3 regions of the Kitasatospora sp. NPDC097691 genome follow, and region 3 is predicted to be linked to each of the others. Evidence: riboswitches for the same ligand, from Rfam matches in the RefSeq annotation. Region 3 holds a riboswitch; each other region holds the start of a gene.
The links. A riboswitch is a leader RNA that binds a small molecule or an ion and turns the genes downstream of it on or off. The one in region 3 is predicted to bind cyclic di-AMP.

Region 1: another riboswitch for cyclic di-AMP. It lies ahead of ABTY56_RS32850 (M23 family metallopeptidase); the one in region 3 lies ahead of ABTY56_RS33240 (peptidoglycan DD-metalloendopeptidase family protein).
Region 2: another riboswitch for cyclic di-AMP. It lies ahead of ABTY56_RS24395 (glycoside hydrolase family 16 protein); the one in region 3 lies ahead of ABTY56_RS33240 (peptidoglycan DD-metalloendopeptidase family protein).

The regions. Positions count from the first base shown of each region.
Region 1 covers NZ_JBEORY010000067.1:25,307-29,571, reverse strand. Annotated here, with positions in the region: gene ABTY56_RS32865 (TetR/AcrR family transcriptional regulator) at 280-846, opposite strand; gene ABTY56_RS32860 (alpha/beta fold hydrolase) at 915-1,742, opposite strand; gene ABTY56_RS32855 (YiaA/YiaB family inner membrane protein) at 1,874-2,164, opposite strand; cyclic di-AMP (ydaO/yuaA leader) riboswitch at 2,362-2,520, shown strand; gene ABTY56_RS32850 (M23 family metallopeptidase) at 2,533-3,366, shown strand; gene ABTY56_RS32845 (hypothetical protein) at 3,488-4,265, opposite strand, start outside.
Region 2 covers NZ_JBEORY010000037.1:62,311-66,575, reverse strand. Annotated here, with positions in the region: gene ABTY56_RS24395 (glycoside hydrolase family 16 protein) at 31-1,326, opposite strand; cyclic di-AMP (ydaO/yuaA leader) riboswitch at 1,328-1,457, opposite strand; gene ABTY56_RS24390 (esterase/lipase family protein) at 1,805-3,133, opposite strand; gene ABTY56_RS24385 (MoaF-related domain-containing protein) at 3,372-3,701, shown strand; gene ABTY56_RS24380 (alpha/beta hydrolase) at 3,849-4,265, opposite strand, start outside.
Region 3 covers NZ_JBEORY010000069.1:5,131-9,395, reverse strand. Annotated here, with positions in the region: gene purB (adenylosuccinate lyase) at 1-339, shown strand, start outside; gene ABTY56_RS33245 (MFS transporter) at 422-1,957, opposite strand; cyclic di-AMP (ydaO/yuaA leader) riboswitch at 2,270-2,450, shown strand; gene ABTY56_RS33240 (peptidoglycan DD-metalloendopeptidase family protein) at 2,453-3,436, shown strand; gene ABTY56_RS33235 (DUF2470 domain-containing protein) at 3,787-4,265, opposite strand, start outside.

The DNA of each region.
Region 1 (4,265 bases), on a different contig from region 3:
GCACGGTGTCACGGAAGCGGATCCTCGGGGCCCGGTCGCACCGGACGGCCCAGGGTGACAGAGCCGCCGCACCAGCTGCTGCTGTCGGTCTCATCCCGGCGCTGCTTTCGCCGTTCCCGCCCCGGCCGGCAGACATCAGAAGTCGGCCGGTCCGACTTCCCGCGCGCGCCCTTCTCCCCTTCTCCGTCCCCTTCTCCTCCGCCCCCGCCGGGGCGGCACGAGGGCTCGGCCGGTCCGACTTCTCGTGTTCGTCGGTCGGCCGGGCTCGTGGGCGGCCTGTCAGGCGGGCCAGCTGCGGAGACCGGTGGTGAGGGTGGCGATGAGGCGGTCCTGGGTGATGGTGAGGTCCTCGGCGAGGCGGAAGGCGCCGGCGGTGGTGAGGGAGGCGAAGCCATGGGCGACGGAGCGGACGGTGCGGGCGGCGTGGATCGCCTCGGAGCCGTCGAGTCCGTACTCCCGCAGGACGGCGATGATCACGCCGACGAGTCGCGCGGCCGCCCCGGCGAGGTCGTCGTCGGCCTGGGGGGCCTGGGGGAGGGCGTTGTAGCGGTGCGGGTGTTCGGTGGCGTACGCGTGGTAGGCGCGCAGGACGGCGGCGACGGCGTCGTCCCCGCTGCGGCCGACCGCGGCGTCCGCGAGGCGGTCGGCCAGTTCGCCGGTGACCCGGACCGCGATCAGCCGCCGCAGTTCGGCCAGGCCGCCGCTGACGTGCTTGTACAGCGAGGGGGTGGCGACGCCGGCCCGGGCGGCGACCGCGGCCAGGGTGAGGGCTTCGGTGCCCTGTTCGTCCAGGAGGGCGATGGCGTGGTCGACGACCTGGTCGGGGGTCAGTCCTATGCGGGGCATGGTCTCGGGTCTCTCCGTACGGAAGTCGGGCGGTGGTCGGGCGGTGGTCCGGCGGCGGTCGGGCGGCGTCAGGCGAGTTCGGCGAGGAAGGGCAGCAGGGCGTCTGCGGTGGCATGCGGGTTGTCGGCCATCGGGTAGTGCCCGGACCCTTCGATCATCGCCTTCCGCGCGCCGAGTGCCGCGACCTGCCGGTCGGCGACGAGCTCCGGCTTGGGGAAGTCGGGGTCCTTGCTGCCCATGACCACCAGCGCCGGGCACCGCACGGCGGCCGTCCAGCCGACCGGCGAGGCGTCCCCGGTGACGTAGCCGCGGGTGGCGGTCTTGCGGCCCGGGGTGCGCAGCGCGGCGACCAGCCCGTTCACGTAGGCGTCGAAGTCGGCGGGCTTGGCGCCGGGGAAGGCCATCCGGCGCAGGTAGAAGCCCCAGAAGGCGGGCCAGTGGACGAGCGCGGCGCCCATCAGGCCGAGGACGCCGCGCATCAGGGCGCCGGGCTGCGGGTTCTCGACGAAGGCGTCGATCAGGACGATCCCGGCGACCCGCTCCGGCGCGTCCCCGGCGGCCTTGACGACCGTCGCGCCGGTGTAGGAGTTCCCGGCGAGGACGGCGCGCTCGATGCCGAGGTGGTCGAGCAGGGCGAGGACGTCGTCGGCGATGGCGGCGGGGCTGTAGTCGTCCCAGGTGATGGAGGACTCGCCGAAGCCGCGCAGGTCCATGGTGACGACCCGGTGGCCGGCGGCGACGAGCAGCGGGCGGAGGTGCCGGTACGCGGCGCGGCTGTCGAGCATGCCCGGGAGCAGGACGACGGGGGTGCGGTCGCCCTGCCGGGTGTCGTCGAAGGCGATCCGCCCGCCGGGGAGGGTCAGGTACTGGGTGTCCGGGGTGATGGTGGCGTTCATGGTGGGCCTCCTCGGTCCGCCGCTGCGGGCATCGGCGGTACTGCCGATAGCCATAAAGCTAAGGCTAATAGCCTTAGCCGTCAAGGGCTCGACCGGAGGGGCGGGGACGAGGGGAGAGGAGGGGGTGTGCCTCAGACCCCCTCGACCTTGAACGGATCGTGCTCGCTGAGCAGCTTCTCCAGCCGGGCCTGGTCGACCCGGCTGACGATCTCGTTCGTCTCCTGCCGGTCCCGGATCACCTTCGCCAGGGTGAACGCGGAGCTGACGGTGTAGAGGAGGCCGATCCCGAGGAACGCCCGAGTCCACCCGCCGACCGGCAGGTAGGCGATCCCGACGGCGAGGGTCGTGCCCGAGAGGGCGAAGGAGAGGATGGCCTGGATGTAGTAGGCGGCCGTCGTGCGGTTCTGCATCGGTGCGCTCATGGCGTCAGGATGCGGCCGCCCGGTCGGGCCGCACATGAGTAGGAGTACTCAGATGGGGTGCTCGTGTCGAAGGGTCGTTCGTTGACGTCCGATCACCCGCTCCACGGCCGTCCCGGACGGATGGCTTGGAATCAGAGCGTCCTAGGATTAACGTTTGATAACGCAGCGCGGTCGTCAACGCCGTACCCAGACGGCACCGTGCGCCGTCGCCTAATCCCGCCGGCCGGCCTCCGGGCAGGTCAGGGAGCCGGGGAACCACGTTCCTTGGGGTGAATCGGCGGGGCCCCGGCCCGGCCGTAGGAGACCTTCCTGCTCCGAACCCGTCAGCTAACCCGGTAGGCGCGAAGGAAGGAAAGGAGCGCGCCTCCGTGGCGTCGACGCACACTCCGGCACACCCGGCCGGCCCCGCAGCCGGTACCCAGCTCCTCGACCACCCCGGTGCGGACGGTCCCGAGGCCTTCGGCCCGGAGGCCGAGACCAACCGGCACCGGATGCCGCGTCAGGCCCGCGGCGCCTCCCCGCTGCTCGGCGTCACCGCCGTCGCCGCCACCCTTGGCGCCACCGGCTTCGCCTCGGCCACCCCGGCCGCCGCGCCCGCCATCGAGGCCCCGGACGAGACGCCGGTCGCCCTCTCCGCCGACCCCGGCCTCGCGCTCGCCGCCCGCATCCAGCAGCAGGCCGACGGCCAGCGCACCGCCGCCGAGGAGACCGCCCGGCTGCAGGCCGCGCAGGAGGCCGAGGCCAAGGCCGCCGCCAAGGAAGCCGAGGCCAAGCGCGCCGCCGACGAGGCGGAGGCCAAGCGGGCCGCCGCCCTCACCCTCCCGGTGAAGGACTACCGGCTCTCCGCCCACTACGGCCAGAGCGCCCGCTACTGGGCCAACCTGCACACCGGCCTGGACTTCGCCGCCGACACCGGCACCCCGGTCTACGCGCTCGGCCAGGGCACCATCACCTCGGCCGGCTGGTCCGGCTCGTACGGCTACCGGATCGTCGAGACCCTGCCCGACGGCACCGAGATCTGGTACTGCCACCTCTCCTCGATCATCAAGGGCTCCGGCACGGTCACCTCCGGCCAGCAGATCGGCAAGGTCGGCGCGACCGGCAACGTCACCGGCCCGCACCTGCACCTGGAGGTCCGCCCCGGCGGCGGCGCCCCGGTCGACCCGGAGCCCTGGCTCCAGCAGCACGGCCTCAACCCGTAACGGACACCCGGGAGCCCGTGACGGACACCTGAGAGCCCGTGACGGACACCCGGGAGCCCGTGACGGACACCCGAGAGCCCCCGGTCGCACGCGGCCGGGGGCTCTCGGTTTCCGCGGGCGCCTACTCCTCGGCGGGCAGCTGCGTCAGGTAGGCGTCGATCTCCTCCTGGCCCGGCTCCGGCGCCAGCTCCGGGAACTCCGCCACCAGCAGCCGCGGCAGCCCGGGCACCGTCCACTCCCCGAACAGGTCGAGCGCCGCATCGACCGCCGCGTCCTCGAAGTGCCCGAAGTCCCCGGTCAGTTCGTCCGGCATCGGCCGCCCGAGCGCGGTCAGCTCGGCCAGGTTGCGGTAGCTGCGCCGCATCAGGCCCTGCTCCAGCAGCCGCCGGGCGCCGTCCGTGGCCATGCCGACGGACAGCACCCGGCCCGGTCCCCAGCCCTGCTCGTCCGGCTCGTCCAGCCAGCCGGCCGGCACCAGGGCCTCGTACGCGGCCAGCCGCTCCTCCTCCGCGAGCCCGCCGAAGCCGGTCAGCCAGTCCCGCACCGCCGACCCGTCCGCGACGTCCACCCCGTGCGCGTGCAGCAGCAGCGCGTACAGCCGGGGCCAGGTCACCAGGTCGGCGCGGCGCAGCAGCCCGGCCGCGACCTCGCCCTGCCACTCGGCCTCCGCGTGCAGCCGCTCCTGACGCTTGGCGTTGAGCCGCCGGGCCGCCCGCTGGTGGTCGATCAGCAGCCGGACCGCCTCGCCGTACGCGAGCGGGTCCTCCTCGGGTTCGGGTTGGACGTACAGGTGGAGGCGCTCGTACAGCAGGTGCTCCACCGCGTCGGAGGTCAGTTCGGGCCAGCCGTCGTGCATCCTGCTCTCGCCCAGCTCCAGCAGCGCCAGCACCGCGTGCAGC
Region 2 (4,265 bases), on a different contig from region 3:
TTCCGGTGACCGGTGGGACGTCCTACCCGACTACCGGTAGACGCGGACGTAGTCGGCGGCCATGGTGATCGGAGCGGTCCCCTGCGGCGCGGGGTGGTACTGGCCCGCGCACACCGAGAGGTTGAGGATCAGGTACGCCGACCAGTCGGCGCCGACGCCCTTGCCGTCCGAGAAGACCTTCACACCGTTGACGTACCAGTCCACCGAGTTGGCGCCGTAGTAGGTGCCGATGGTCACCCACTGGTCCTTGGCGACGGCACTCGCGTCGGTGTAGTACTTCGCGTTGCCGGGGTTGACGTGGTTGGTCAGCTCCAGCAGGTTCGGGTTGTCGGGGTGGTACTCGAAGGAGTCGACCTCCCCGTTGCCGTTCTTCCAGGTCCACAGGGCCGGCCAGGCGCCGGTGCCGGCGGGCAGCTTGACCCGGGTCTCGGCGTAGTCGCCGGTCTTGACCTGGAATCCCTCGCTGGAGCCCTCGGTGGTCAGGAAGCCGGTGTTCCAGGACTGCTTGCCGTTCTCCAGGGCCGGGCCGCCGGAGGTGGCGGTGAAGGTGGCGACCCCGTTCGCGACGGTGACGTTGTTCTTGTTCAGCCAGTCCAGCTTGTTGTCGTCCGGGTTGTGGTTCCCGTACTTGTAGGCGGTGCTCTTGTCGCCGACCCAGCGCTGGCCCCAGGAGATGGCGCTGTTGAACTCGTCGGACCAGGTCAGCGACTTGCCGGCGACCGGGGAGGACGGCGCGGGGGTGGTCGGGCTCGCCGTGGCGCTCGGGGTCGACGTGGGGGTCGGCGTGGCGCTCGGGGTCGACGTGGGGGTCGGGGCCGGGGTGGTGGGGGTGGCCGTCGGGGTCGGGGCCGGGGTGGTGGTGGCCGAGACCACCAGCTGCTGCGAGGGCAGGTTGTGCCAGCCGCCGCCGAGGTCCTGCCAGAAGCCGAACTGGGTGTACGTCCCGGCGGGCAGGGTGCGCGCACCGCTGGTGAAGTTCACGCCGCTCGGGCAGATCTGCACGTTGGAGGCGTTGCCGGGGAAGTCGAGGTTGGTGCCGCGCGCGTCGCGCACGCCCACGCCCACGGTCTTGGCGGTGAAGCAGGCCGAGGAGTGCAGGCTCAGCGAGGCGGCGGTGGCCTTGCCCGCGACCATGGTGGCGGGGGCGAGCCGGTCCTGGGTGACGGTCGGCGCGGTGGCCGCCTGGGCACCGGTGACGGACGGCACCCCGAGCAGGCCGGCGCCGCTGATCGCGAGCGCGCCGGTGGCGGCGAAGGCGGCGTTGCGGCCGCGGCGGGAGGGGCGGGCGTGACGCGGCGCACGGCGCCGGGCAGCAGGCTTGGGCATGAGGTGACCTCTGCGACGCCTGCGAGGTTAGCTGTCGGGTTCGGGCTGCAGTTGCCCGGCCGCCTGTGGAGCGGCTTCACCCCTAGCCTCGACCCGTACGCGCGAGCGCACGGGCCGGGCGCCGACCTTGGTTTCCCCGCTCCCGTCCGCTGTGGTGCTCGGTGACCCGCCGGCGGGTGGACGGGACTCGGCGTCCCGGCGGCGGGGTCCGCCAGGGGCGGACGACCGTTGCAGGCTAGGCAGGCCGTACGTAAACGGACAACTCCGGCGGACCGGTTGTCGTGCAGCTCACAGTGGTGTCGATCAACGACGCTGTGTGGCGGCCGAGTTGATCAGTTCGGGTGGCCTGGAACGATGCCCTACGGGGTGACTGGAAGGGTGCTGTGAGGGGTGTCGCGGGGAGTGCCGGGTGGGGTGGCGGGGGTGGCGTCCGGCCGGGTGTCCGGCGGGAGGTCCGGCCGGGTGCCCGGCCGGACGTTCAGCCGAGCCAGGCGTCCACCTGGCTCTCGGCCTCCGGCGCCCACGCGAGCTCCAGGTGGTTGAGGCCGCTCAGCAGCCGGGTGCCGCCGACCGTCGCGATACCGGTGGTGTCCAGGGCGCTCGCCGTGAACACGATGCCGTCGCTGGGCCCGCGGTTCTCGTTGAGCACGCCCGGGATGTCCGCCGACCCGCCCGCCAGCAGGTAGGTGCGCACCGGGGCCGGGATCCCGGCCTGCTGGAGCGGGGCGATCAGGGAGCCCGCGTCGATCGCGGCCTGGATGCCCTGTCCGGACGTGTAGAACCCCTGGCCGCCGTAGTAGGTGGTCCACCAGTCCTGGGCACTGCCGTCCACCCCGTACCTGCCGTCCCAACGGGCGAGCAGCTGGCGCTGGCCCGGGTAGCAGTCGTACCCGCCGGTCGGCAGCACGCCGAGGCAGGGTTGCGCGGTGTACGTGCCGTAGCAGGTCATGTACAGGTGCGGGGACGGCGCGTTGGCGGTGCCGCCGCAGGCCGGCCACGTCGCCAGGTCGAAGGACCAGCCGTGGGCGTAGACGTAGTCGAGCCCGCCGTTCGGCCCGCCGAGGGTGACCAGGCGGCGCACGTCGCCCGCGTACGCCCGGCCCCAGGACGGCCGCACCGAGGACACGTACGCCCGGGCGGCGACCTCGCCCTTGCTCCAGGCCACCACGTCCACCTGCGGGACCCCGAGGCGGGCCCGGATCAGCGCGATCGCGTCGCCGACGGCCTGCGCCTGGAGCAGGTTGTCACCGTGCTTGTGGGCGAAGCCGATGGCGAAGACGCGGTGGCCGGTGCCCGCGAGGTACTGGGCGAGGCCGGTGGACGGGCAGGTCGCGGCGCCGCAGGTGCCGGTCTCCCCCGGGTTCGCCCAGGCGCGGTCGGCGTTGTCGTTGGCGCCGTGGACCAGCAGGACGGGCGTGGCCCGACTGCCGGTGTCCCAGCCGGCAGCGGAGTAGAGCAGGAAGCGGCCGGAGGAGGGCTCGCCGGTGCCGAAGTACGTCCGGCGGGCGCCGTCCTGGTCGCCGCGGCCGTCGGACGGGAACTGCTCGGTGCGGAAGCCGGGGGTGGTGTCGAGGTAGCGCTCGACCTTGGCCCAGCCGTTGCCGGGGGCGGGGAAGGCCGCTTCCAGGGCGAGGGGGGACGTGGCGGATTCCGTCTGGGCCCGGGCGGCGGTGGGGGTGGGGATGCCGAGGACGAGGGCCGCGAGGGCCAGGAGGACGGCGGCGAGCGCGGTGGGGGTGCGTCGCGCGCGGGTGCGGGTTGTGGCGGTGCGTCTCGCGCGGCCACGGGTTGTGGGGGTGCGTCTCATGGGCGGACGGTAGGACCGGCGCGCGACGGGTGCCCATGTGCCGGTCGCACACCCGGTGGGCAGCGCGGTGGTGATCCGTACCGTGGCAAAGCTCTGACCGAGTGCACCCGGTCGGATAAATTGGAGGTCCGACATCTTCCGCAGTGCACAAGACACCGCCGTGCACGAGACACCGCACTGCACGAGACACCGCAGCGCACACGACACCACCACACCGGAAACGAGGAACCGCCCCACCATGACCGCGTCCCTGCCCGCCTTCGCCGGCCGTACCTACGTCTTCCGGGCCGACACCGGCGCGGCCTTCCGCAACACCTACTCGGCCGACGGCACGCGGCTGCGCTGGGAGGGCCTCGGCGAGTCCGCGGGCCAGTGGGAGGACGTGCGGCTGCACGTCGCCGAGGTCGCACCGGAGATCTACTTCGTCAGCTGGACGGAGCAGAGCGGGATCACCGTGAGCCATGTGATGGACCTCAACGCGCTGACGGTCCGGGCCTTCTGGACCTTCGAGGGCGAGGGCGGCCGGGTCGGGCAGCTGCACACCGGGACGCTGGAGCGGGTGGCCTGAACCACGTGACGACCGAACCTCCGGGGCCTGTGCTCAGGCGCCGGGGGTTCGGTCGTTCGGGTGATCCGGTCGTTCGGATGCTTCCGCCGTCGGGCGGTCCGGTCGTTCGGACGGCCGTCAGGCGGACGGCCGTCAGGCGGACGGCCGTCAGGCGGTCGGGTTCGGCACCCTGAGGTGCTGGGACAGCCACTCCAGCGAGGACGGCAGCAGCGCACTCCAGGTCTCGAAGTTGTGGCCGCCGTTCTCCAGCATGCTGTACGAGACCTTCATCGGGCTCCGCGCCGCGTCGACGAAGGCCTCGGTCTCCCGCCGGTAGTCGCCGTCGCCCTTCTTGGTCCCGGCCAGCAGCAGGGACACGTCCGGCTGGGGCAGGTTCTTCAGCCGCCACATCAGGTTGGCCTCGTCGCGGCGCTGCTTGCTGCCGCCGAAGAGGTCACCGGTGGTCGGGTCGTCGGCGGCGTCGTAGTAGGCCGAGAGGGCGACCGCGGTCGGGAAGACGTCCGGGTGACGCATGGCCAACTTGAGCGCGCAGTAACCGCCGGTCGAGTTGCCCATGAAGGCCCA
Region 3 (4,265 bases):
CTGGACCGCTACCTGCCGTTCCTCGCCACCACCAAGGTGCTGATGGGCGCGGTGCGCGCGGGCGTCGGCCGGGAGACCGGGCACGAGGTCATCAAGGAGCACGCCGTCGCCTCCGCGCTGGCGATGCGCGCGGGTGCCCGGGAGAACGAGCTGCTGGACCGCCTGGCCGCCGACGAGCGGATCCCGCTGGACCGCGCCGCGCTGGACGCGCTGCTGGCCGACAAGCTCTCCTTCACCGGTGCGGCCGGCGCCCAGGTCGCCGAGGTGGTCCGCCTGGTCGAGGCCGTCGCGGCCGCCTACCCGGAGGCCGCCAAGTACGCGCCGGCCGACATCCTCTGAGCCGACGTGCTCTGGGCGCACGCCCCCTGGGCGGCCGTCCTCAGAGTGGACGGCCCCTGAGTGGAGGCTTCCTGACGTAGCGTCAGCTCTCGGGCGAGGGCCCCGCCGCCGGACCGGTGGCGGGGCCCTCGTGCGTGTGGACGTGGCCGGGGTCCAGCGGCGGGGTGGTGCCGCAGTTCCACTGGCAGTCCGGCTCGGCCACCGGGTGGTCCTCGGGGGAGAGCACGTTGCCCCGGACGGTGGCGAAGGCGATCAGTCCGCCGGTGGTCAGCAGGCCCGCGCAGATCAGCATCGCGGTGTGGAAGGCGGAGTCGACGGCGGACGGCACCCGGTAGGCGTCGCCGCTCAGCCCGGCCAGTGCCGGGAGGGCGGCCACCGCGAGCAGGCCCGCCGCGCGGGCGGCGGCGTTGTTGACCCCGCTCGCGATGCCCGCGTGCCGGACCTCGACGGCGGCCAGCACCGTGGCCGTCAGCGGCGCAACCAGCAGCGTCATACCGCAGCCCATCACCGTGACGGCGGGCAGCACGTCCGTCCAGTACGAGGAGTCGGCGCCGATGCGCAGCATCAGCAGCACCCCGGCGGCGCAGACCAGGGGGCCGATGGTCAGCGGGATGCGTGGGCCGATCCGTTTGCCGAGCCGTCCGGCGCGCGCCGACAGCGCCAGCATCAGCACCGTGATCGGCACCAGCGCGAAGCCCGAGAGCAGCGGCGAGAACCCGGCGACGATCTGCAGCTGCACCACCAGGAGGAAGAAGACGCCGCTGAACGCCGCGTAGACGCAGAGGGTCACCAGGTTCACGGCGGTGAACAGCCGGGAGGAGAACAGGCCGAGCGGCAGCATCGGCTCGGGTGTGCGCCGTTCGACGACGATGAAGGCGACGCCGAGCAGCACGCCGATCGCCCCGGCGGCCCAGACGGTGGCCGACACCCCCTCCCCGGCGGCGGTCAGCGCGTAGGTGATCGCGCCGAGGGCGAGCGCGGCGAGCACCGCGCCGATCACGTCGAAGCGGCCGGTGGCGCCCTCGTCCCGGCTCTCCGGCACGGACCGGGTGGAGACCGCGATCACGGCGGCCGCGAGCGGCAGGTTCAGCAGGAAGATCCAGCGCCAGCCGGGGCCGTCCACCAGCCAGCCGCCGAGGAAGGGGCCGACCGCGGCCGACACCCCGCCGAGGCCGGACCACAGGCCGACCGCCGCCGAGCGGTCGTCAGGGCGGAAGACCGCCTGGAGCATGGCGAGCGAGCCGGGCGTGAGCAGCGCCCCGCCGATGCCCTGGACGGCGCGGGCGGCGATCAGCACCTGGATGTTCGGCGCGGCGGCGCAGGCCGCGGAGGCGACGGCGAACCAGACCACGCCGATCAGGAAGACCCGGCGCCTGCCGTACCGGTCGCCGAGCGCGCCGCCGAGCAGGATCAGGCCCGCCAGGGTGAGCAGATAGCTGTTCAGCGTCCATTGCAGGGACGCCAGGGAGGCGCCCAGGTCGGCGCCGATCCGGGGCAGGGCGACGTTCACCACGGTGCCGTCGAGCATCGCCATGCTGGAGCCGAGCACCGTTGCCAGGAGTACCCAGCGACCCTGCGCGGTGCCCAGGCGCAGAGTGCCGGCTTCAGAGGTGGCCACGGCCCGATCCTGGCCCTCGTGGGGCCCACGTGACAAGGCTCACCGGCGGGTGTGTTGGTGGTGGGCGGTGCGTGAGCGGACGACTGCGCAGTGCCGTCGACGTCTGCGCAGGGTCGTGGATCAGTGGCACGGGGTGAATGGGTTGTGTGCGCACCGTGCTGCGGATCATCCGGAGGGTCACCGGCGCCGTGGGGGTCGTTGCGGTTTCAAGAGATCGACATTGCTTCACCCGAACGGATGGGTTTTAGTTCAGCGACCGCCCGGCCAGCCCGGACGGATCCACCGGGTGGAACGCCGAGTCCTGCCGCTTCCCGGTGGTTCGAACTGAACTCTGTACGGCAGGAGCGGGGGACCCACAGGTAAGTCGCCGGACCGGAGTTCGCGCCTCAGGGCGCGGGCGTCCAGGGCCGGCTTGGGGTGAAGCCGCGCATGCGGCCGGGCAACTCCAGCCCGAACCCGACAGCTCACCTCGCAGGCGTCGGAGAGGAAACTTCCATGCCTGCTCAGGCTCGTCGTATCGCCCTGCCCCGCGCCGCCCGCATCGGCATCGCCACCGCCGTCACCGGTGCCTCCTTCGCCCTCCCGCTCGTGACCGCGATCAGCGCCCAGGCCCACACCGCCCCGGCCGCCCCGGTCGCGCAGGCCGCTCCGGCCGCGGCCCCCGCCGCCGCTCCCGCCGCCGACGCCAAGCCGGTCGCGCAGGCCGCTCCGGCCGCCGCGCACGAGAGCTACCGCGTCGTCAGCGGTGACACCCTGTCCAAGATCGCCGACGTCAAGAACGTCGACGGCGGCTGGCACGCGCTGTACGAGCAGAACCGCTCGGTCGTCGGCGCCAACCCGAACCTGATCTTCCCGGGCCAGCAGCTCACCATCGCCGGCCACGCCGTGGCGCCGTCCGCGGACGCCGCCCCGGCGAAGCCCGCCGCTCCGGCTGCTCCGGCCAAGCCTGCCAAGCCGCAGGCCCAGGTCCAGGCCAAGACCGAGGCCGCCAAGCCGTCCGCCCCGGTGCAGACCCAGGTTCAGACCGCCGCTCCGGCCAAGGCCGTGACCGCCGCTCCGGTCGCCGCCACCGCCGGCTACGTCGCGCCGCTGGCCAACCCGGTGCTGGGCGAGGCCTACGGCGTGGCCGGCTCGATGTGGGCCTCCGGCCACCACACCGGCCAGGACTTCGTCTGCTCCACCGGCACCCCGCTGCGCGCCGTCGCCAACGGTGTCGTGGTCAAGGCCGGCAACGGCGGCGCCTACGGCAACGAGGTCGAGATCAAGCTCGCCGACGGCAAGTACGCGCAGTACGCGCACCTCTCGTCGATCGGCGTGAAGATCGGTCAGACCGTCACCGTCGGCCAGCAGATCGGCCTCTCCGGCGCCACCGGCAACGTGACCGGCCCGCACCTGCACTTCGAGATCCGCACCGGCTCGGAGTACGGCTCGGACATCGACCCGGTCGCCTACCTGCGCGCGCACGGCGTCGCGCTCTGACCCTTCCGGGGTTTCAGGAACCACCGCTGCTGCGGAGCGAATCGATCCTCCGGGATGGTCATGTCGGGTGACCGCTCGACCGGATGATCGCCGCACAGTGGACATGGGCGCGGGACACGCCCAGGCCGGCCCGGCTCGCGGGACCCACCTCCCTCGCGAGCCGGGCCGGCCGCTGCCATGTCCGGGGCCAGTGCGGCGCGGGCTTCGAGCCCGCTGAACGCGCCGAAGGGGGTGGGGAGTTCGGGTGCGGCGGCGGGACGGACCCGAACGTCCGCCCGTACACGCTGTCGGCGCTGCTCGGGCGGATGGGGCGGGTCGTCCCGGGGCGCGGTTCGAGCGGTGAGGCCGGCTCAGCCGCGGTGGGCGGGCTGGCCGTACCGGGCGGCGGCCAGCAGGTCGTGCATCCGGTGGCCGAAGTCCTCGGTGTCGCGGGCCGGTTCGGAGAAGACCAGGCGGACGTCGCGGTGGCCGTCGGGGTGGTCCAGGCGCAGCACCAGACCGTGGCGGTCCAGGGCGAGCGGGCGGACGTCCGGGTTCCGGGCGAGCAGCACCGGGTCGAGCAGGCGGGTGAGGACGTCGAGCGCGTCGGCGTGGTCGTCGGCGAAGTGGGTGAGCATCGCGGCCTCGTGGCGGGCCATCGGGTCGGGGGCGGCGTGGGCGAGGTCGGCGGCGGTGACGGCGCCGGTGCCGTACGGGGTGGCGAGGACGGCGTGGGCGACGTCCACGCGCAGGTGGACGCTGAGGCCGTCGTCGGCGAGGTGGGCCAGGTGGAGCCGGCCGGCCAGGGTGAGGCGGGCGCGGACGCGGTCGCGGACGGCGACGGGGGAGA